DNA from 3 places in the Arthrobacter sp. S2(2024) genome. Region 3 is predicted to be linked to each of the others. Evidence: riboswitches for the same ligand, from Rfam matches in the RefSeq annotation. Region 3 holds a riboswitch; each other region holds the start of a gene.
What was found. Region 3 has a riboswitch for cyclic di-AMP ahead of VLA65_RS02625 (M23 family metallopeptidase). Riboswitches for the same ligand answer to the same signal wherever they lie in the genome.
Positions count from the first base shown of each region.

Region 1: it holds a riboswitch for cyclic di-AMP, as region 3 does, so the genes downstream of both, VLA65_RS09810 (hypothetical protein) here and VLA65_RS02625 (M23 family metallopeptidase) in region 3, are expected to answer to the same signal.
Region 2: it holds a riboswitch for cyclic di-AMP, as region 3 does, so the genes downstream of both, VLA65_RS14025 (hypothetical protein) here and VLA65_RS02625 (M23 family metallopeptidase) in region 3, are expected to answer to the same signal.

Region 1 is NZ_JAYKZI010000004.1:81,458-89,215, reverse strand. It holds gene VLA65_RS09820 (glycosyltransferase family 39 protein) at 1-1,854, opposite strand, end outside; gene VLA65_RS09815 (bifunctional glycosyltransferase family 2/GtrA family protein) at 1,851-3,221, opposite strand; gene VLA65_RS09810 (hypothetical protein) at 3,382-4,119, opposite strand; cyclic di-AMP (ydaO/yuaA leader) riboswitch at 4,122-4,295, opposite strand; gene VLA65_RS09805 (sensor histidine kinase) at 4,460-5,938, opposite strand; gene VLA65_RS09800 (response regulator transcription factor) at 5,951-6,691, opposite strand; gene VLA65_RS09795 (hypothetical protein) at 6,907-7,689, shown strand.
Region 2 is NZ_JAYKZI010000006.1:100,627-108,384, forward strand. It holds gene VLA65_RS14005 (RNA polymerase sigma factor) at 1-536, shown strand, start outside; gene VLA65_RS14010 (hypothetical protein) at 533-1,261, shown strand; gene ald (alanine dehydrogenase) at 1,582-2,700, opposite strand; gene VLA65_RS14020 (PucR family transcriptional regulator) at 2,921-4,135, shown strand; gene VLA65_RS14025 (hypothetical protein) at 4,294-5,409, opposite strand; cyclic di-AMP (ydaO/yuaA leader) riboswitch at 5,424-5,569, opposite strand; gene VLA65_RS14030 (flavin-containing monooxygenase) at 5,654-6,748, opposite strand; gene VLA65_RS14035 (TetR/AcrR family transcriptional regulator) at 6,819-7,439, shown strand; gene VLA65_RS14040 (helix-turn-helix domain-containing protein) at 7,445-7,758, opposite strand, start outside.
Region 3 is NZ_JAYKZI010000001.1:580,392-588,149, forward strand. It holds gene VLA65_RS02600 (molybdopterin molybdotransferase MoeA) at 1-439, opposite strand, end outside; gene VLA65_RS02605 (DUF6457 domain-containing protein) at 436-723, opposite strand; gene mobA (molybdenum cofactor guanylyltransferase) at 755-1,384, opposite strand; gene VLA65_RS02615 (HNH endonuclease) at 1,422-1,922, opposite strand; gene VLA65_RS02620 (NlpC/P60 family protein) at 2,172-2,936, opposite strand; cyclic di-AMP (ydaO/yuaA leader) riboswitch at 2,942-3,108, opposite strand; gene VLA65_RS02625 (M23 family metallopeptidase) at 3,254-4,072, opposite strand; cyclic di-AMP (ydaO/yuaA leader) riboswitch at 4,075-4,282, opposite strand; gene VLA65_RS02630 (metal-dependent transcriptional regulator) at 4,408-5,103, opposite strand; gene serC (phosphoserine transaminase) at 5,375-6,505, shown strand; gene VLA65_RS02640 (MFS transporter) at 6,527-7,758, opposite strand, start outside.

The DNA.
Region 1 (7,758 bases), on a different contig from region 3:
GGTGTTCGTGGCGAGCTCAAGGCTTGCGGCTTGGGTGGCACCGGAGACGATCGCCGACCACTTCGTGGTGGTGGATTTCAGCAGGGCGGTCAGTCCGGCGTCGGACGTTCCCTCGGAACCGGGCCCTCCCGCCGGACCCGCGCCACCAGCTGCGCCGAACCCACCGGCGCGGTTTCCGAAGCCGCCCATGGCGGAACCGCTGGGTCCCGACGTAGGGATGGAACCGGAGTGCGCGGTAGCCGCCGTCGCGAGCGTCCACGCCGCTGTTCCGAGGCCGCCGGCCAGAAGGGAAACGACGACGACGGCCGCGGCCGCTGCGTTCCGGAACCGCCCCGCCGTGTTTTGGCCGGCAAAGCGCAACGAGTCGAGGCGGAGCAGGATTGCCGCTGCCGCCACCACGCCCAGGACGACGATCACGATGCGCAACCACGGAAGCCACGAGGCGTCGCGGCCCAGGAGAACCGCGGACCAAGCCGAACTACCGAGGATGACCACGGCCAGGACGATCCTGGCCGGCCAATATCCACGGCCACGCCACAGCTCAACGCTGCCAATGCCTGCCAAGGCTGCGATTGCCGGTGCGAGCGCTACCGCGTAGTAGGGGTGGACAATGCCGCTCATGAAGCTGAAGACGCCCGCCGTCACCAGAAGCCAGCCACCCCACAGGATGAGCGCGGCACGGGTGCGGGAAGCCCGCGCTTCCCGGCGGGTGAACCATAGGCCGGCTGCCAGCAGAATCAGTGCAGCAGGGAGAAGCCAGGAGACCTCAGCGCCGAAGCTCGTGCCAAACATGCGGGTGATCCCGGCAGCGCCACCGAATCCGGCGTTGCCGCCACCGCCACCGCCGCCGCCGAAGGCGCCGAGGCCACCGAGATTGCCTCCAGCAGGGGCGCCCGCTCCGCCGCCGCCGGGCGTGCCTTCGCCCGAACCCGTGATGCGGGACAGCCCGTTGTAGCCAAAGGTCAGCTCGAGGAAGCTGTTGGTTTGCGAACCCGCCATGTAAGGCCGTGCCGATGCCGGGGTCAGCTGGAAGAGGGCGACATAACTGCCGGCTACTACTGCGATTCCGGCCAGCGCGCCGAGCAGGTGCAGCAGCCTCCGCCGCAACGGGGTAGGTGCGGCCCAGAGATACGCAAGTCCCAGGCCCGGAACAATCAGGAAACCCTGCAGCATCTTGCTCAGGAACGCGAGGCCCACTACAGCGCCGGCAGCGGCGAGCCACTTCCAGCCCGCCCGTTCGATGGCGCGGGTAGTGAAGTACGCCGCCAGGACCAGGCAGAGAGTCAGCATGGCGTCGGGATTGTTGAAGCGGAACATGAGCGCCGCCACCGGGGTCAGTGCCAAGGCGCCACCGGCCAACAAGCCAGCGCCTGGTCCGGAAACCCGCTTGACCGTCAAGTAAAGGAATCCAACGGCGGCCACGCCCATCAGCGCCTCGGGAACCAGCATGCTCAGGGGAGAGAAGCCGAAGATCCGGCCCGCCAAAGCAGGGATCCACAAGGAGGCCGGAGGCTTGTCCACGGTGATGGCGTTGCCGGCGTCGAGCGAACCGAACAGAAGCGCCGTCCAGTCCTTGGTGCCGGCTTGAATGGCCGCTGCGTAGAAGGAGTTTCCGTAGCCGGTGGCCGCGAGGTTCCAGAGATACAGGAACGCGGTGGCTACGAGGAGCCCGGCGGCGGACGGCCGTACCCAACGGGGCTGCCGGCCAAAGGCGTATCGGGTCCAGCGGGGCGTTGCATCCGGGGTTGACGGGCGTGCCGAGTGGCGCGGTGCGTCGGCAATCCCGACGGCGGGGCCGGCGTCAGCATTTCCGGCGGCGGGTCCTGTGCTTGCGGGAGTAATCGTGGAGGTCATGATGCTGCCGTTTCTGTGCGCGTTTTGGCTTGTGTCATGGGTTCAGCCGACGGCGCCGCAGGCTGCCGAAAGACCCAAAGGCGGAACAACAGGAAGCGGACTGCCGTGGCGGCGAGGTTCGCTGCGACCACGGTGAGGAGCTCGCCCCAGCGGTCCGGCGTCGTCGTACTGTGCACCAAGGCGAGGGCCCCGGAGGTGAGTGCGAGGCCGATCCCGAAGACGATCAACCCCTCGAAGTGGTGCCGAACGGGATTGCCGCCCTGGATGCCGAAGGTGAAGCGACGGTTGGCGCCGGTGTTGGCGATGGCCGTGACGAGCAGCGCCAGGAAGTTCGCCAGCTGCGGGTCCATGAAGCCGCGGCAGAACAGGAAGATGAGCACATAGGCGAGGGTGGACGCAGCGCCGATCGCGGCGAACCGGACCAATTGCCCGAATAGGCTGCTGCGCGGGCTTTGCTCGGCGATTCGGGACGACGCCGGGAGCGGCCCGCGTGCAAGTGCCGCCCGCAGTTCCGGAATGGGGATGCGGCCCGAGACGAGATCCCGGGTGAGCCGGACCATGCCGCGGATGTCGGCGAGGGCGGTCCGCACCACGTCGACGCTGGAATTGGGATCGTCGATCCAGTCGACGGGAACTTCGTGGACCCGGAGGCCGCAGCGTTCGGCGAGGACCAGGAGTTCGGTGTCGAAGAACCACGAGTTATCCATGGTGTGCGGGAGGATCTGCTGGGCGACGTCTGCCCGGATCGCTTTGAAGCCGCACTGGGCATCGCTGAAGCGGGCACCCATGAACGAGTGCAGCATCAGGTTGTATCCGCGCGAAATGAACTCGCGTTTGGGGCCGCGGACGACCCGCGAGTTACGGGTCAGTCGGGTGCCGATGGCGAGGTCCGAATGGCCGGAGATCAGCGGCGCCAAAAGGGGCGCCAGTGCGGCGAGGTCAGTGGAAAGGTCAACGTCCATGTAAGCCAGAACGGGCGACGGCGATGCAAGCCACACCTTGCGAAGGGCGTTGCCGCGTCCCTTCTCGTCAAGGTGGACAACCGCGAGCTCAGGCAGTTCCCGGGCTACGCGCTCCGCGATTTTCAACGTGCCGTCCGTGCTCGCGTTGTCCGCCACGGTGATGCGGAAGCCATGCGGGAAGGATTCGCGCAAGTGGCCGTGAAGCCTGCGCAGGCACTCTTCGAGATCGCGTTCCTCGTTGAAGACGGGGATGGTGACGTCGAGGACGGGGATGGCGGTGTGGGTGTCCACGGGGGCGCGCCGCCCCGTGCCGCGCTGGATGGGAGTGCTGGGTTGGATGGGAAGGCCCGGCGGCACCACCGCGGGGTCCTTCAGGGTTCCGGAGGTGGATTCGATGAGCGTCATGTATCCAGAGTGCCGTTGCCGAATATGAAGGCTTTAGGCGGAACCTGTGACGTGGCTGTGGATGTGTGACCAGCGTGGCGCATCACTTGCCTGGCCAAGAAACGGAGAGGCCCGCCCCGGAAGGGACGGACCTCGACGTACTTTGTGGTTGGCTCTTGGCTTAGTACCAGTTGTGGGCCAAGTGGAAGGACCATGCCGCGGACGGCGATCCGTAGCGTTCCTTGATGTAGTTCAGGCCCCAGCGGATTTGCGTCTGGTAGTTGGTCTGCCAGTCGGCGCCTTCGGACGCCATCTTTTCGGCCGGCAGCGACTGCCCAATGCCGTAAGCGCCACTGGAGGCGTTGGTGGCAGTGGTGCGCCAATCCGATTCCTTGTTCCACAAGGTGATCAGGGCCGACATTTCGCCCTGGCCCCAACCGTAGGAGGGAAGGATGCTTGCGGCGTAGGCCTGGGCGCCGGAGGGATCATCGACGGCGACTGGTGCAGCCGGTGCCGCTGGAGCAGGGGGTGCAGCGGGTGCGGCCGGTGCGGCAGCCTGGGGCGCGACGGCGGCTGGAGCGGGCGCGGCCGCCTGGCTTGGCGTCGACGCAGTGCTCGGCTTGGGGATCGCGCTTGCGCTCGCCGACGGCGTGGCGGTGGCCGAAGGCGTGGCTGAGTGATCCACCGTGCGGGATTCGGACGTGCGGCTCATGTCCTGGGCGTTGATGGCTTGTCCGGCGGCCTGGGTGGCAGCGCCTGCGCCGAGGAACACGGCAACGACGCCGGCAACAACTGCCATGCGCTGGCCGGTGCCGAGGTTCGAGGCGGCTCGCCTCAGCGTGGAACGTGACTTGTTTCTCCGGGCAGGTTCGCCGCGGTGGCGCGCAACAGGGCGCGACTGATCCTTGGAATCAGACATGGTGATTGCCTCTCGACGCCTGCGGAGTTAGCTGTCGGATTCGGATGAGGTCATCCGGCCGTGGCCACAGCGGAACGTGGCGGCACGGCTTCACCCCTAGGGCTGGCTCAACATGAGCGCTTGCCCGGAGACCTGGGTCCCCCGTCTCTGCCTGGACTGTTGGGCACCGGGGAGTGGCAGAGCTCGGCGCCTACCCGGCGGTGGCCGGAATGATCCAGCGCACCTATTCGACGGTACAGGAGGATCCAGCTTAAGTCACATTTAGGTAACGGAGATCACGACGCCGGTGCGTCGACTTGCGCGCGCCGGGCACCGGCGTCGTACTCTTCTGGTTCGCCCGTCAGGCCGGGGCAGTCCTGAGCGCCGGGAGCCGCACCGCGAACTCCGTCCGGCCAGGCCGCGACGCCACTTCGACCGTGCCGCCGTGCGCCTGAACGATGGATTCCACAATGGACAAGCCGAGGCCGGAGGTGCCCTCGGAGCCGGACCGGGCGGCGTCGGCACGGGCAAAGCGGGAGAAGATCCTGCCCTGGAATTCAGGCGGGATGCCCGGGCCGTTGTCGGTCACGGTCACCACGGCGCTGCCATCGGCGGAGCGCATCACGCCCGTGACCACGGTGGTTCCCGCCTCGGTGTGCTTGCGGGCGTTGGAGAGCAGATTCGCCAAAACCTGGTGGAGTTGGGTGGTGTCGCCGCGGACCGTGAGGGGCTCATCCGGGAGCTTGAGTTGCCAGATGTGCTCGGGAGCCATGACTTTCTCGTCGCTGACGGTCTCGATCACCAACTGCGTGAGGTCCACATCGGTGAATTCCGGGGCCTTCCCTTCGTCCAACCGGGCCAAGAGAAGGAGGTCCTCCACGAGGGTGGTCATGCGTTCGGACTGGCTCTGCACCCGGCCCAGCGACTTGCGCCCGTCTTCGGTGAACGTCTCGGTCATGCGCAAGAGTTCGGTGTAGCCGCGGATGGCGGTCAGCGGAGTGCGTAGTTCGTGCGACGCATCCGCGACGAATTGGCGCACCTTGGTTTCGCTTTGCTGGCGGGCCTCGAGGGCGCTCGAGACGTTGTCCAGCATCAGGTTCAAAGCATGGCCGACGCTTCCCACTTCGGTGCTCGGATGGGCCGCCGACGCCGGAACACGCACCGCGAGGGCCACTTCACCGGCGTCGAGTGGAAGTTTCGACACCTTGGTGGCGACGTCGGAGAGTTGCTCCAACGGCCGCATGGTGCGGCGGATCAGCACGGTTCCGGCCAGCCCGATCAGGACCAGTCCGCCCAAGGAGACCAGCACCATGGTCCAGACGAGGGAGGCCTCGGTGTCCTCTTTCGAGGCGAGCGGGAGACCTGTGATGACAACATCGCCGTAAGGAGTTTCGGTGGCCACCAGCCGGTAGCCGCCAGTGGACAGCGTGCGATCAACCGGGCGGCCATCGGACGGGAGCGCCGACAGGATTCGGGCGTCGCTGGGCGACAACGGCGCACGTGTGGCATCGGAGGACAAGAAGCCGGCATCGCTGCTCACCTGGCCTGCAAGGATGCGTGCATTGAGCGTGCCGATGCTCTGGCCGCGGGGGTCCAGCGGGTCCGGACGGCCGCCAGGGTTGCCTTGCGGCGGGCGGCCATGGGAGGCCTGCATCAATTGCTGATCGAGCTGCTTCGTGAGGAACAGATCCATGGAGGCATAGCTGACCACCCCGACTGCACCGCAGATGGCCACAAGGAGTGCCATGGAGAGAAGGATCAAGCGCGTGCGCAAGTGCCAGGTTGAAGGATTGAACCAGCTATGGTCGGTCTGGCGGGGGATACCCGAGAGTGCGGACATTCGGCGCCCCGGCTATTCGGCAGGCTTGATGACGTAGCCTGCTCCGCGCACCGTGTGGATCATGGGCGGGTGGTTGGCCTCGATCTTCTTGCGCAGGTATGAGATGTAAAGCTCCACGATGTTGGCTTGGCCGCCGAAATCGTAGTCCCACACGCGGTCCAGGATCTGGGCCTTGCTGACCACGCGCTTGGGGTTCTCCATGAGGTAGCGCAGGAGCTCGAACTGGGTCGCCGTGAGCGGGATGTCCTCGCCGCCGCGGGTAACTTCACGCGTGTCGACGTTCAGGGTCAAGTCGCCCACCACCAGCTCGGCGGTGTCCATCGCGGCCACCCCCGAGCGTTGGACCAAACGGTGCAGGCGCAACAGGACTTCCTCCATGCTGAAGGGCTTGGTGACATAATCGTCGCCGCCGGCGGCCAACCCGACGATGCGGTCCTGTACGTCGTCCTTGGCGGTGAGGAAGAGCGCAGGCACCTCCGGCGCAAAGGCGCGGATCCTGCCGAGCAGCTCGACGCCGTCGAACCCTGGAAGCATCACATCCAGCACCAGGACGTCCGGTCGGAAGTCCTTGGCGAGCTTTACCGCGGCGGGACCGTCGCCCGCCACCGCCACCGACCAGCCCGCCATGCGGAGGCCCATGCTCATGAGCTCGGCGAGGCTGGGTTCGTCGTCAACCACAAGGGCACGGATGGGGGAACCGTCCGGGTGGCTGAGTTGCGGAAGGTTGTTGGTCATGGAGTGCGAGGATGCCATGGGACAACTCTCCTATCTGCCGGTTTGCCAGTGCTTTGCCGTTGCTGTGAGCACCCTGTGAGTCCCAGCCTAGCCACCTGTCCGGAGGTTGTGGCGGTTCTGCAGGTCACAGGGAAGCCTTCAGTTCGACACAGCCAACGCACAGCAAAGCGGCTGACGCTGTTTGGGACAAGAACAATCACGACCAAACAGTCTCGATTTCGATGGAGAACACCATGGATCAGCAAAACAACCCCTCCGTACCTGGTTCCGAGCCGGAGAACGGACACCCGCAGCCGGTGATCCGCCCCCTTGATGATTCTGCGCAGGCTGGTGCCGGGCAGCCGGCCGCAGGGTGGGGTGCTCCGCAGCCGCCGGCGAACCAGCAGCCGGCCGCCGGGTGGGGTGCTCCGCAGCAATACAACGCCGGACAGCCCCGACCTTCGTTTTTCAAGAACTGGAGCCTGAAGAAGGGGCTCATTGTTGGCGGCGTCGCGGTGGTGGTCGCTGCTGCGGCAGGAGCCGGTGCATATGCCGCCGGCAACGGGACCGCGGCCGCGGATACCACCAACGCGCAGGGACCTGGGGCCGGGCAGAACGGCCAGGGCGGATTCGGTGGCCCGGGCGGCACGAACGCAGGCCCTGGCGGGCTCGGCGTCGGCATGGGCGGCCTGAACGCCGCGGTCCACTCTGAATACGTGGTCCTCCAGAACGGCAGCTATGTCACCATGGCGGGTCAGTTGGGTACGGTCACCGACATCTCGGCGAGTTCCATGACCGTCAAGAGCGAGGACGGGTTCACGAAAACCTATGCGCTGGGAACGGACGTCGTGGTAGCTGAAGGCCTGCGGCAACGTGGAAGCGGAAGCGGCGGCACCACCCTGACCCTCGCCGATGTGAAATCCGGATCCAGCGTGAGGGTCACTGCGCTCAAGGAATCGGACAAGTACACGGCCCAGTCCATCCAGATCGTTACTGCCACCACATCAAGTACCCAAGGAACCGGCACCACCAACTAGTCCCCACCGCCACCCTCGCCTCGCAAGTCCCCACCGGGTCCCGGCCTTCGCAAGCTCAGGCAGGGACCC
Region 2 (7,758 bases), on a different contig from region 3:
CTGACGAATATTTGCAGGCGGACGAGGAAGATCCCGCCCTGCTCTTCACGGCTGCCTACAACGAATTTTCCGGACCGGTGTTTGGATACCTGCGAGCCCGCGGCGTAGACGATCCGGAAGCAGTTACCCAGGACGTGTTCCTGGCCCTCTATCCCAAACTGGATTCCCTCCGCGGAGGTCTCCAGGGAGCCAAGACCCTCCTCTTCTCCATAGCGCACGCGCGAATGGTGGATCACTACCGGAAGCGGGAACGCACCCCTGATTCCGCGCCCTATGAATCCGATCTGGATTCGCGGCGCGCGCCTTCGGCCGAGGACCAGGCATTCGGGCATGGCGCAGGCCTGGGTGTAACCGAGCTACTGGCCGACCTCAATCCCGACTACCGGGAGGTCCTGGCACTACGGGTCGTGGCGGACCTTTCGTTGGAAGAAACAGCGGACATCATGGGCAAGTCCCAAGGAGCCGTGAAGCAGTTGCAGCGCAGGGCATTGAGTGCACTGAGAGAACGTGCACTACTAAGGAATGGCACATCATGAGCGAAAAATCCGCATCCTTCGGCGAGCAAGGCGTTGACCGCCTGCTTGCTGAAGCCGGGCTCGACGAAGCGTACGAGATCCGGACCGAGCTGCTGGAACTGCGCGCCCTTGCGAGCACCCGGCCGCAGCCGTCGGCGGCTGTGCAGGCTTTGATGGCACCTGCGGGCGTTGCGGCTGCTCCTGTCGCGGCCACAACCCCGCTAGCCCGCGCCGCAGCCACCCCTGTTGATGAGCTGGCCGCTCGTCGCCGTCGTAAGCGCCGTGCCGGCATTGCGGCTCTTGCCGTTGCGGCTTCCCTTGCAGCCGGAGCTACCGCCGCGGCTGCGTCCGACGGCGGCATTCCGGGAACGATCGAACACTTGGGCGCCGTGGTGGGATCCGTTGTTTCGCAGCTCACCCCTGGATCGGGCGGCAACGCTCCACAACAGCAAGGAACCCGCCAGGAGCCGGTCCCTATGCCCACCCGGGAAACAAACGTTCCCGGATCGCCCTCTCCGGAGTCCTCTGCGCCTGGGGCCCAAAACACCGCGCATCCTTCGCCGCACGCCACTCCCGGCACTACTGCGCCGGGGTCCGAGTCGGATCCGCGCAATGGATTGCACGATATCGCCAAGGGCCGCCCGGGACAGATCACGATCCCGACGCCGGAGGTCCCAACGCCCACGCTGCCGTTGCCCCAACCGGTTCCGTCCGAGATTCTTCCGGGCAGCCCGGTCAAGCCGTAACTGGCGTCGTGGAGTGTCCGGCGTCGTGCTCGGACGAGCCGCTCCGGCGGCCGGGGGTACTCCATTAGACGCTCCTGCAGATATGGCCTATTTTCACCCGACGCTCGCTCACCAATACGCCTGATACCTTCAACGCTCGCTCAGAAGATCTGAGCGAGCGTCGGGCCATAATGCCCTAAAAGTGAGCGAGCGTCCCGCAAGAACCCCACATAAGTGAGCGAGCGTCGGTGGGGACCACGACGGCGGGGTGCCGCTTCCCGTGGAAGCCGCACCCCGCCGTCGTGATCGCTAAGCCGCCCCGGTGAGGGGCGGAGAGGAAACTATGCCGAGACCAGGTTGTGCCAATCGGCGACGAGGGGCAGGTTGTGCGCCTCGGAAACCGAGCGGTGCGTGACCTTGCCTGCCGCGATGTTGAGTCCGGCCGCCAGTGCGGGGTCGCGGTCGAATGCGGCCCTGACGCCCAGGTTGGCCAGTGACACCGCGTAGCGCAGGGTGACGTTGGTCAGGGCGCAGGTGGAGGTGTTCGGAACGGCGCCCGGCATGTTGGCGACGCAGTAGAAGATCGTGTTGTGGACCTTGTACGTGGGTTCCTGGTGCGTGGTGGGGTGCGTGTCCTCGAAGCAGCCGCCCTGGTCCACGGCGATGTCCACCAGCACGGAGCCGGGCTTCATGCGGGAGACCAGCTCGTTGGTGACCAGCTTGGGGGCCTTGGCGCCCGGGATCAGCACGGAACCGATGACGAGGTCGGCGTCGACCACGGACTTCTCGATCTCGTATGCGTTGGAGGCGACCGTCTTCAGGCGGCCCTGGTAGAGCGCGTCCAGTTCGCGGAGGCGGTTGATGTTGATGTCCAGGATGGTGACGTCGGCGCCCAGGCCCAAGGCCATGGCGGCGGCGTTGGTACCGGCAACACCGGCGCCGAGGACAACAACCTTGGCCGGGCGGACGCCGGGGACGCCACCCAGCAGCACACCCTTGCCACCGGCCGGAGCCATGAGGGAGGAAGCGCCGACGACGACCGACAGGCGGCCGGCAACCTCGGACATGGGTGCCAACAGAGGCAGCGCGCGGCCGTCCTGGACGGTTTCGTAGGCGATGGCCGTGACGCCGGAGTTGATGAGTTCCTGGGTCAGCTCGGCCTCGGCGGCCAAGTGCAGGTAGGTGAAGAGGATCAGGCCCTTGCGGAAGCGGTGGTACTCGGCCTTGATCGGTTCCTTGACCTTCATGACCATGTCAGCGCGTGCCCAGACGTCGTCGGCCTCGGCCACGATCTCAGCGCCGGCAACCGAGTATTCCTCGTCCGTGATACCGGAGCCCAGGCCTGCGCCCCGTTCCACCAGAACGGTGTGGCCGTGGGTGCGGAACTCGTGAACGCCCGCGGCCGTGATGGCAACGCGGAATTCGTTGTTCTTGATCTCTTTGGGGACACCGATGATCATTTTGGGCTCCATCTTCGAAAGGCTTCAACGGCCTTTTTCTCTGCGGGGGACTGTGCTTCCAGAATAAATCCGCTGTGAGCCAGCCGACAGGAAAGGCGATCGTCACGGTTGCCGACTTCCCTGGAATTCCGCGGTTTTTGCCGCCCCCGACTCGACATTTGTCGATATTGAGGGCGTCAGGTGTCGCCTGATGTTCGTGGGGCAAAGTAGTGTTTTCTCCATGCAGCAAGACGTGGAGAAAATCGTCGAGGACGTAGCACTCAAGTTGGGCCGCGGCCTCTCCTTGGAAGACCTCGACGGCGTGCTGCTCGCCTACAGTTCCAACCAGTCCCACGCCGACCGCGTGCGCGTGAATTTCCTCCTGAGCAAGCGTGTCCCGGTGGACGTCAGCGCCTGGCAGCTCTCGCACGGCATCGCAACCGCGGTGCGTCCCGTCGTCGTACCCGCCAATGAAGAACTCGGGATGGTCGGGCGCGTTTGCGTCCCGTTGCTGGTGCGCGGATTCCGTGTGGGGTACCTCTGGGTCCAGCAGGACCTTGACGAGCAGACCGCGACGGCGATACTCGCCGAATTGCCTGGTGTCCGGGACGAGTTGGACCTCCTCGCGGGGTTGTTGCTCGATTCCAACACGGCGGAATCGGAGTTCCGGCGACGCCGTGAGCAGGAATTCCTCGCTGCATGCCAAGGCGAGTCCAACGCGGTGGCGGCCGTGGCGGGATGGAAGGAGATCCAAGGCAGGGGACCGTGGCAGCTGGTTACCGTGCTCGATGCTGCGGACAGCGGCGGTGTCTCTGATCCGATCGCGGCGACCCTGACACACCGTTCCGCCGCACTGCAGGCCACTATCGGGGTCGATTCCGTGCTTTTCAGCGCCGGGACTGAGACGCACTCGGTCCTGTTGTTCCGCGAAACGGGCGGACGGGCAGAGCATGCCCAGGTCCTGGTCCACTATCAGCTGGAACTCGCCAAGCGCGCCGGCCGAAAAGTGGACCGCGTCATTCTTGGCATCAGCGAGCCGTTTGCGGCTATTCGCCAACTGGGCCGGGCGTACCGGCAGTCGAAGCTCGCGGCCCAGGCTGCCGCCGTCGATCCTCCGCTCGGCGAGCTCGTGGACAGCCGCTCGGCCGGGATCTACCAGTTGTTCGAACGGCTACAGGCGCCCGGGGGCTGGGACGATTCGGGTTCCGTGCACTTCCAGGAGATCGAGGACGCCGACCGCAACGGCGAGCTGCTGCCCGTGCTCGAACTGCTTTACGACAGCGACGGCTCCGTTCAGGATGTGGCCTCGAAGCTCCACCTGCACCGCAGCAGCATCTACAACCGACTGGCCAGGGTCCGCCAGCTTATCGGAGCGGATCCGCTGAATGGCGCCACCCGGCTCGAACTCCACGCAACGCTCAAGGCGCGCCGCTGGGCTGGCCGACCGCGGATTTGAAGCGCAGGTACCGGAAACCGCGCTGGCCTACTTGTTGAACTGCCTCAACTGAAGGCTGCAGCGCCAGCGGTCCGGGCGGTGCTGAATCATCTGCGTCCGGGTGTTCCGGCAGCATCGTCCGTGCCACTCGACGGCAAATGCTCGATGCCCTCCCATCCTCACTGCAGTGCCTTGGTTGCTGCGTCCAGAATCGACCCAAGATCGACGCCCGGTTGGGTAGGCGGTGGCGTCGGTGTGGGGCTGGCCGGGGTCCGTGGCTTCCAAGAACCTGTGGGTGCGGGAGTCGGAGACGCTGGATCCGTCGGATCCGGTGTCGGGGTTGGGCTAGCGGGTCCGGTCGGACCGGGGCTGGGAGCCGGCGCAGGCTGAGCCGGAACCGGGGTGGAAGGAACAGGCGCCGGGGTGAGGCTTGGGGGCAGCGCTGACGGGAGGGCCGGAACCTGAACGGAGATCGACGGTGCAGGGACGCTCGACGGTTCCACAGCTACCGGTCCTTGCGGCGAATGCTGCGCCGGGTCCCCGGCCTGGCCGGACTTGGCGCTCGGGGTAGCTGCCGAAGGTGATCCCGCAGCGCTGGGGGAGGTGCTTGGCGTCGTGGAAGGAGCGCCGGATTGCGTGGAGTCCTGGCTGTCTGCGCTGGCAGCGTCCTGGGCGCGGGATTCCTGGCCGAAGAAGGGCAACTCGAGGGCTTGTCCCAGGGAGCCGGCGGCCAACAAGATGCCTAGGGCACCTGTCACCACTGCCATTCGGTTGCTCATCGTCCGGACGGCGGCGGCCTTCTTGAGGACGGCGTGTGGTTCACGGCTGAAGGAGGAACCGGTAAGGGGCGCCGGACCGGCGCCGGCGCGGGTTGCCGCGGGAAGTGCCGTTGTGGCTGCGTTCTCGGTTTTGGCCGACTCTGCTGCCGCGCGAGCCAAGGTCGCAGCAGACACCGTCGGTATGGCCGCGGTGGCCGGCTCAGCTGTCGCAGGAGCCGCGGTCTCGGCAGCGACAGTCGGTACGGCCGCGGTGGCAGGTTCTGCCGCCGCGGCAGGCACTGTTTCAATGGCCGCAGTTTCGCTGGCTTCTGAGGCCCGCTTCCGTTCGGCTGCGCGGGCGGCCGCGCGCGTGGTGGGTGCCGCCGTCGTCGGTGTTGCCGTGGGGGTGGGCGCCGCCGTCGAACTCAAAGGTTCGGAAGCCGGCGCAGCGATGAACGGTTCGCTGTCTGTGGCCCGACGACGTCCGGTTGGTTTGGTGCTCTCGCCCGCCACTTGGGCACGGCGAGGCTGATCCATGGTTGGGGACATGGTGATTGCCTCTCAACGCCTTCGAGGTTAGCTGTCGGGTTCGGACGAGGCCGTCCGGCCGCGCGTGGCGGCTTCACCCCAAGGGCCTGAAGTAGGCCCGGAGACTCTGGGTCCCCCGTCTCTGCCGCGGGTCTGGCGGATTCCGGGTTGCGGCAGAGCTCGGCGTCAACCCGGAAGCGGCCCGGTTGGGGACCGGGTCGCCCCTCGACGTTACAACAGCCGGCATGCAAAGTCACATTTGAATAACGGGCGCGGTGACCCGTTTTTGCCCGGCCTGGCCGGCGATGAGTCCCGCGACGTGTTCGGCGTCGCGGCCGACCCCGCCCACGAGGCCGGAGGTCAACCCGTATTGGAAGGGCATGCCCACAAAGAACAGTCCTGGGAGTTGTTCCACGGCGCCCCGGAGGGTGAGCGGCCAGCCGTCCTCATCCGTGGGAAGTCCTTGGATCCAGCCAAAGTCCGGTTGGTAACCAGTAGCCCAGATGACCGTGGACACCGGTATCGCGTGACCTTCATCGGTCAGGGGTTGGCCATCGCGCGTGCCCTTCAGGCGTGGCAGGCGGGTGACTCCAGCGGCGTCGAGCTCCCGCGTTGAGGTCCGGATCAGTGGCGCGCCGTGCTGGGTGAACCCGAGCGCGACCTTGCGGCCGATAGGGGTGGATCTGTTCAGCACCTTGTGGATGAAGAGCCACCAAAGCCCGCCGGCGTATCGCGTCACGGGGCCTGGAATGTGGAACGGAGGGTTTCCTGCGATGTAGGTGCGGTGCGTGAGTGCGAGCTCCAAGGCGATTTCGACGCCGGAGGTGCCGGAGCCGACCACCAGGACATCTCCGGGCGGAATTGAGTCCGGGTTGGCGTATTTCGCTCCGTGCAGTTGGTGGATGCCGGGATCGAGATCCCTGGCGAACGCCGGGACCCGTGGCTGTGTATTCGGGCCCGTGGCAACAACAACGTTTCTCGCCAGGATCGACCCGGCGCTGGACTGCACCCGGAACCGGCCGTCCTCCCGCTCGATGCCGACGACGCGGGCGCCATGGCTTACCGGGAGTTCCCAGTTCGTGGCGTAATTCTCGAGGTATTCGGCCATGGCGTCTTTGCCGGGAAAGGTCCCTCGGGCGGCTGGAAACGGCAGGCCGGGAAGGGAATCGTGCTGCGCCGGGGTGAAGAGGCGCAAGGAATCCCATCGGCTCCGCCACACGTCGCCGACGCGGGCCTGCGAGTCCAGGATGAGGAAATCTTGCCGGTGTTTCTTCAGGTGGTATCCGGTGGCGAGCCCCGCCTGCCCGGCGCCCACAATTACCGTGTTCACTGCCTCATTGCTGTCCATCGCGAAGCCTCCTGAGGTGTCCGAGGTCATTAGAATAGCATTCCAGTCACTGGAATGCTATTCTTTTTTCGTGGAAATCCGGCAAAATGACAGGCGCTTAGCTCAAGCTGTCGCAACCAAAGCTGCCGTGGTGGAGGCCGCCCGTCAGCTGTTTCTGAGCAAAGGGTATGTGGCCACCACTATCGGGGCCGTTGCCGAGCAAGCAGGTGTGGCCGTCCAGACCATCTACAACTCCGTGGGCAACAAGGCTGCGCTGCTCTCCGCCGTGGTCGACGCGACGGCGGCGGGTCCGGACGCCCCCCGTTCCGTGCCGGAGACCATGCGCGAGCGGACTGCCGCAGCCGCCGACGCCGGAGCGGTCCTGGCGCTGTTGGCCGACTGGTTTGCCGAGGTGAATCCGCGGAGCACCCAATTGTTCACCGTCATGCGGCAGGCCTCCGCCGTCGACGCCGAAGCCGCAAAAGTGGAGCGGGACCGGGCCGAAACCCGGCTACGGAACTATGCGGAAGCTGCGGCCGCGCTCAGGCGGCGCGGGGCACTGAGCTCCGGCATGAGCGACGAGCAAGCCGCTGCCGTGATCTGGTCGGTGGGTCATCCGGACACCTACCGGTCACTCGTGCTGGACTTCGCCTGGGGATTGGACCGCTACCGGGACTGGGTCCACGCTGCGCTCAAGGCCGCCCTCGCGTAGCTTTTCTACTTGTTGCTTTCCTCTTCCGCCGCGGCCGTCTTCTTCTGGGTTTCCAGCCACGCCATGATGTCCGCGAGCCTGATGCGCCGATGCGTGCCGCGGTATTCCACCGGGATTTCGCCACGGTCAGTCATGTTCCGCAGGTAGGTGTGCGAGATTCCCGCGAGTTCGGCCGCCCTCGACGTCGTGAGCATTTCCTCGACGCTGCTCACGGTCACAGCTTCACCTCGGCCCAGCCTGCCAAGGAGGTCGACGACGGCGTCCCTCGCCTCATCCGGCAGCCGGTGGACCGTGCCATCCACGAAGACGGTGATGTCGT
Region 3 (7,758 bases):
CCGCGGCTTCTTCTCCAGCGTCGCGGATGTGTTGCCCGTTGCGCGGTTCGCCGGGCTTCGCGTTCCCGCCGAGCGCGAGCAGTGGTAAGCCGTCTTCGTCCGTGGTCAGGACCCCGCTCTCCCTCCGCAGAACGGCCTTGGCCCCGGGCGGGATCAGGCCACCCGTGGCGATCGGGCTGGCTTGGTGCGGTGCCAGCCGATGGCCGGGTTCGGCGAGGATCCATGGACCGCTGCCGTTGACTGCCCAGCCATCCATCGCGGAGGACGCGTAGTGCGGCAGGTCCTGCAAGGCGTGGACATCCGAGGCCAGGGTCCTGCCGATGGCGTCCTTCAGGGCAACGGGTGCGGCGGGAATGGGCGTGGCGCTATCGAAGGCAAGTTGCCGCGCCTCGGCCCACAAGTGGTCGGCATGCGGGACATGCTCGGGGGCTTCCGTCATCCGGCGTCAGTTCCGGGGTTCGTATAGTCCTTCGCGAGCGTGCGTGCCAGGCCCAGGGCTGCATCCATCGACTCAGATTGAGTGGCTTGTCCGGACCCCGCGGCAAGCCCGGCCGCAAAGCCCGCAATGAAGGTTGTCAAAGGAGCCGCCGGCCGGACCACCGAATGGGCTGCAACGCCCGCCAGGGACAGGATCTCGTTGATGTCGATCTCGACGTCGTCCAACTCATACGCTTGCAGCAGGCTCCTGCACCATTCCTCGAGCGTTTCTTCCTGGCTCTTCACGATCCGCCTCCACTGTCCGGTACAGCTGTTGTCACGGCAGGTCGCCGTCCACTCCAAGCGCCGCGGCGTCATCCCAGGTATCCACGTCATCGGTGGACCCTGCGGGGACAGGCACGGCCAGCAGATCAAGCCTAGCAAGCAGGCGGAAAACCGCGGCGTTGACCAGGCCACGTTCTTCTCCGGCAGCTTGCACTTCGCGCTGCAAAGCAGATACGCGGTAGATCCCGAGCAGCGGCTGCTTCCTACCGTCGCCGGATACGGACATGGCCCCATCCGTGTCCTGGTGGCCTGCAACTTCCCGGAGCAGGACCGGAACCGCGGCGGCGGCCAGGGGCATATCGCAGGCCAGGACGAGAACCCAGGGCGCGTGCTTCGTGGACGGCTCCTTGCCGTTTTGCGTTTCGCCTCCGTGCCCCAGGGCGAGGAGTCCGGCGGCGATCGCGGCTGCGGGTCCGGCGAAGGGCGGCTCCTCCCGCGCGGTCAATGTGCCGTCCGGCAGAGTGCCGGGATCCGGGCCGACGACGACGACGCTTCCCGCACCGCGTGCGGCCGCCACGGCGCGCTCAAGGAGTGTGGCGCCGTCGTATCTCAACTGGGCTTTGGGCACGCCGCCGAGGCGGGAGGACTTGCCACCCGCCAATATCACCGCATCAAAGTCCACCCGCCCAGATTACCCGGGAAGCGGGCTCAATTCCGGTTCAGGCCGCCGACTCGGGCAGGAGGAAGGGATCCCATGCGGGCGCAGGTTTCTCAAGCTCCTTGATTTGCCAGATAGTCCCGGTGGGCGCCGCCGGAGTGAACCTCAGTTTCCAGCCCATCTCGGCTGGGGTGTGGTCACTCTTGGCGTTGTTGCAGCGCAAGCACGCTGCCACCAGGTTTTCCCAGGAATCCGCGCCGCCCCTGGATTTGGGGTGGACGTGGTCAATGGTGTGCGCTGCTTTCCCGCAGTAGGCGCAACGGTGACCGTCACGGCGCAAGACGCCGCGGCGTGTGACCGCCGTGATGGTGTTGTACCTTGGCCGGATGTAGCGATTGAGCAGAATCACGGAAGGACGTCCGAGAATCTCTTGTGGCCCGACGACAGGCTCGTCGCCTTCGGCCACTACGCTCGCTTTTCCGGTGAGCACAAGGACCAGCGCCCGGCGGAAGGTTACTACCGCCAGCGGTTCATATCCAGCATTCAGAACGAGTGTGCGCATGCACGTACCTCTTCACGGCCGCACCCGTCAGGGGCGCGAGGGCCGGCTGCCCTCTGCATGTACGGGCTGTGGATCGACAACCTAAGAGTAAACACCAGAAGGCCAGATCAACGAATCCATGCGGGGGTTCCAGCGCAGTGTCGGTCAAAGTTCATGTGCCGGACACGTAAGCGCACGCTCGTTAAAACAGGACATCCCCACCGGCGGACCAGCGGGGATGTTCCAGTGAAGCTATGTAACCGGGGCTATTTAGCCACCAACGCGGATGAAGACCGGGCCGGAGCCGACATTGACGCTGTAAAGGGCGGTGGTGCCACCGTTCCAGCCGCCGTGGACTGCCATGCCGTTGCCGACGTAAACAGCGATGTGGGCCATGCCCATGCCACCGTTCTGGTAGTAGACCAGGTCTCCCGGCTGCGCTTCAGCAGCGCTGACCGTACGGCCAAGGGAGAGGTAGTCTGCCGGCCAGCCGTGGAAGTTGATGCCAACAGCGGCCAGGGAGTTCGAGGCCAGGGCAGTGCAGTCCTGGGCAACGCCAAGCTGAGCGTAAGCTGCGGCAGCAATCGCTGCGCCCTTGCCGCTGGCAACCTTCGTGGCGGGCGAAACAGCAGCGGTCACAGAAAGCGTCGAGGAGCCGGTAGCGGCACCCGTGGCAGCCTGCGAAGCCGGAGCGGCTTCCTGGGTGGCAACCGGAGCTGCGACAACCGGAGCAGCTTCGGTGGAAACCACCGGGCGTTCGTACTTGATGGCGACGGAGGAGTCGGCCGAAATGCTGGCTTGGGCGATGGACTGGACTTCCAGGGCGGAGGTCGAAGTGGACTCGCGGGGAACGTTGGTTTCTGCAGCGTTGGCTGCGATACCGCTAGTGAGCACCAGACCGGAAGCAGCTGCGATAACGGCTGCCTGACGGCCTACGCCACCGGCGTTGCTGCCGACAGTCTTAGCGATAACGGCAAGCGAGTTGGTCTTGGTGACCGCGGCACGGTGGCGCGCAACAGTAGAGCGTGAAGACACGTTAAGAGGCCTCTCCCTATGCCCGCGAGGTAAGCTGTCGGATTCGGATGGGAGTCATCCGGCCACACTCCTCCCTCTCGGAAGTCGTGCGACTTAACCCCAAGGCCATCGGTGAAGATGACCAAAAGTGGGTCCCCCGCCTCTGCCAGACGATGTTTTGCGAACGGAACCTCGGGCAGTGGCAGAGCTAGGCAATCCACCCGAGTGCATCAACTCTCTAAAAGTTGATGCGAGTTAGACGGTACATGAGTTTTGGCTGAATGTCACATTCAGGTCACGGAGCGTGACAAGCATGCGAGAGACTTCCATCGGATCGGCTACAGCCAGCCCAGGGGGTCAACGACGTCGCCGTTGACCATGACTTCAAAGTGGAGGTGGCAGCCCGTGGAGGCGCCCGTAGTGCCGCTCAATGCGATGACATCGCCTCGGCCAACCGTTTGGCCCACCTGGACGTTGAACGACGACAAATGGTTGTACGTGGTTTCCAGGCCGTTGCCATGGTCCACCACAATGCGGTTTCCGCCGCCATACGGATGCCAGCCGGCGAAGGTGACCTTGCCGGCCGCGGCAGCATGGACCTGGGTGCCGCACTGGGCCACGAAGTCCTGGCCGCGGTGGAACTCCCCCAAACCGCCCGTGATGGGATTCACGCGGTAGCCGAAAGGCGAGGCCGTGGTCAGGGTGTCCAGGGGCGCCCCCAGGGTGCCCTTGGAGGACGAGGTCTTGATGGTGCCGACGGACTGTGCGCTCAAGAGCTGCTTGAGCTTGCTGTCCGGATCCGCAGTGGTTGACACTGCGGCACGGCTGAAGTCGATCGTGGCGCTTGCCGCGGCCGGAATCTCGGGCTGGGTGCCCACAGCCGAGGCGGCCTGGCTTGAATCCGCCGTGGCCGTCATGGCGCCGGTGCCCGGCATGGCGACTGTCAGGATGAGGCCCGTCGTGGCGAGGGCCACTCCGGCCTTCTGTCCCGCTCCGCTCGCGGCGGCGAATTCGGCCATCTGCCGCAAAGGACCCTTGCGGCGGCGAAGTTCGCGATGGGGATCGCGCGGCCGCTCGTGCTCGACGGCGCTTGTGCTCCGCAGCTCAGCAGTAGGACCGGACGCGCGCCTGCGGCCCCTGGTGTTCTGCGTGGTCAAGGTTTTCCTCTCTGGCAAGCCTGCGAAGTTAGCTGTCGGATTCGGGCCAGAGAGATCGTGGACCCGGTCCGCGCGAAGCGCACGAAACGCAAGGTACCCGGAGGGGCCTTGCGTTGTTTGCACTTCCGCTACGGACTTCACCCCAAGGCCGTCTTTCGACAGCCGATGGTGGTTCCTCCGTTTCTGCCAGTGAATGGACTAATCCACCTGATCCGCTGGCAGAACTCGGCTTCGGATCAGGTAACGCTTTGGTATCGGCGCCAGTATTTAACTATAGGGGATTAAGCCCCACGGTAATAATTTCGTTATCTTTGCGGGCGACCCCGCCGGGCCGGCTAGGCGACCGTGACAAACACGTGCGAGGCGACCTCAGGCGGCAGCTCCAGCGCGCCCTCGATATTGGGCACGCGAACGGAGATGTACTCCCCTACGCGCTCCAGGGACACCCTGGCGCCCGGGCGGATTCCGCCCTCGTCCAACTGGACCAGAAGTTCCGGTTCCACCTGGATCGGTTCAGCCAGCCGGCTGACGGTGACCCGGTTTTCAGGTGAATATTCGTTCATCGCGTCAAGAAGGTTGACCACGCCATCCGTAAAGGCGTGAGACGCGGCTCCACCCAGCGCTTCGAGTCCGGGAATGGGGTTGCCATAGGGCGATTCCGTGGGGTGGTCCAGCAACTCATAGAGCCGCCGTTCCACGCGCTCACTCATGACATGCTCCCAACGGCACGCTTCATCGTGCACGTAGGCCCAGTCCAGTCCAATGACATCTGCCAGGAGCCGTTCGGCGAGCCTGTGCTTGCGCATGACCTCGGTGGCGCGTTTCCGGCCCGTTTCAGTCAGCTCAAGGTGCCGGTCGTTGGACACAATCACCAGGCCGTCGCGCTCCATCCGCCCGATCGTCTGGGAAACGGTGGGGCCGGAGTGCCGCAAGCGCTCGGCGATGCGGGCGCGAAGAGCCACGATGTTCTCTTCTTCAAGCTCCAAAATGGTCCGAAGATACATCTCAGTGGTATCGATCAGATCCGTCATCCAGCTCAGCTCCTCGAGCGCAGTATCTTGCGTATTTTCGCCAGCTCCAAGCTTAGCTTATTTGGAATTACTCCGGATAATTCCGGCGCTTGTCCACCGCCCGGTCCGCCGTCCTCTCCTGAGCCGGCCGAACAATGGTTTCCACGTGGCGGACTATGACACCTTCGGTTCTGCCCCCGCCTGCGGTGTCAGGCAGAATTGGGGAGTCGAAGGGGCAGCTTGCCACCTGCCACGACCCATCTAGGCCGCTACTTCACCATTGGAGCATCCCGTGAGCGACAACAGCATCACCATCCCCGCCGATTTGCTGCCCAAGGACGGCCGCTTCGGCGCCGGGCCCTCCAAGGTCCGCCCGGAGCAGATCGAGGCCCTCTCCGCCGCCTCGACAACGATCCTCGGCACCTCCCACCGCCAAGCACCCGTCAAAAACCTGGTGGGCTCCGTCCGCGAGGGACTTAGCCAGTTCTTCCGTGCGCCCGAGGGCTACGAGGTGATCCTCGGCGTCGGAGGCTCCACCGCGTTCTGGGACGTCGCCAGCTTCGGCCTGGTCGAGAAGAAGGCCCAGCACCTCTCCTTCGGTGAGTTCGGTTCCAAGTTCGCTTCGGCGACCAACAAGGCACCCTTCCTTGAAGCTTCCTCCATCATCACGTCCGAGCCTGGTACCCGGCCGGTTTCCCAGGCCGAAGCAGGCGTGGACGTGTACGCGTGGCCACAGAACGAAACCTCGACGGGTGTCGCCGCTCCGGTCAAGCGGGTTCAAGGCAGCGACGACGGCGCCTTGGTCCTGGTGGATGCGACGTCCGCAGCCGGCGGCCTGGATGTTGATGTTGCCGAAGCCGACGTCTACTACTTCGCCCCGCAAAAGAACTTTGCGTCCGACGGAGGCCTGTGGCTCGGCCTCTTCTCCCCCGCCGCCTTGGAGCGCGCCGCCCGTATCAAGGCAAGCGGCCGCTGGATCCCCGATTTCCTCGACCTGCAGACGGCCATCGACAACTCGAAGCTCAACCAGACCTACAACACGCCGTCCCTGTCCACCTTGGTGACATTGGATGCCCAGGTCCAGTGGCTCAACAAGAACGGTGGCCTGGATTTCGCTTCCGGACGCACCGCGGACTCCGCAAGCCGTATCTACAGCTGGGCAGAGGCTTCCGACTACGCCACCCCGTTCGTGGCAAAGGCCGAGGACCGCTCCAACGTCATTGCCACGATCGATTTCGATGACTCGATCGACGCCGCGGCCATCGCCAAGGTGCTCCGCGCCAACGGGATCGTGGACACGGAGCCCTACCGCAAGCTGGGCCGCAACCAGCTGCGCATCGCTACCTTCGTTGCCATCGAGCCGGACGACGTCTCCGCATTGCTCGCCAGCATCGACTTCGTGGTGGGCGAACTGAAGAAGTAAGGGCCTGCCGCATTCCCGCGGTCAGGGCTGGTCAGCGTCGTCCGGGTGGGGATCCCGGGCGGCGCTGTCCCTTTTAACGGCGTCCCTATTAGCTGGACCCGCGCCTTGGGACTCAATCCGGAAGAACCGCATCCCGCCGGCGCTGCGGTCGAAGCGGAGCCGCAACTGGCGCGCGCGGATGATCCACACGATGCCGACGACGGCGGTGCTGGCGCCCGCGGCAGCGGCCACTCCCACTGCCCACCGGGGTCCGGCGACGTTGGACACCCAGCCGACGAACGGTGCACCGATGGGCGTTCCACCCATGAAGATGGCCATGTAGAGTGCCATGACCCTGCCGCGCATGACAGGTTCGGTGGTGGACTGCACGTAGCCGTTGGCGCTCGTGATCATGGTCAGGGCAAACAGTCCGCAGGGAATCAGCGCCAAGGCAAACATGGTGTAATTCGGCGCGAGGGCGGCCAGCCCGCTCGCGAGGCCGAACCCGCCTGCCGCCGCGAAGATGAGCCGCATGCGTGGCCTCCCTCGCCGGGCGGAAAGCAATGCTCCTGCGACGGAGCCGATCGCCATGACCGAGTTGAGCAGCCCGAATGCCCCCGCGTCCATGCCGAACTCCGTGCCGACCATGGCCGCGATGAAGAGGACGAAGTTCAGTCCGAACGTGCCCATGATGAAGATCGCGACGAGGACAACCACAATGTCCGGGCGGTTGCGGACGTAGCGAAGCCCTTCACGGATGCGGCCTTTGCCAGCGGCGGCGCGGGGTTGGACGCGCAAGGAGGAAAGCGGAATGGCCCGGATCGCGCCAAGCATCGCGAGGAAGGTCAGGGTATTGATCATGAATACCCAGCCCGGCCCCACGGCCACCGTCAACACGCCGGCCACCGCGGGACCGATCATGCGGGCGACGTTGAAGGATGCGCTGTTCAACGCGACAGCGTTGGAAAGATAGTCGTCCTTGACCAGCTCGGACACGAACGTCTGGCGGACGGGGGCGTCAAGTGCCGAGACGACGCCAAGCAAGAGCGCGAACACGTAGACATGCCACAACTGGGCCGCACCGCTTAGGACCAGGAGTCCCAAGCCCGTGCTCAGGACCGCCATGGCCGATTGCGTCATGACGAGGAGCCTGCGCCGGCTGTAGCGGTCGGCAAGCAGTCCGGCCCACGGCGCCAGGAAAAGCTGTGGACCCAGTTGGAGGGCCAAGGTCACGCCCATCGCACCGGCATCGTGGTTGCTCAGATGGGCGAAGA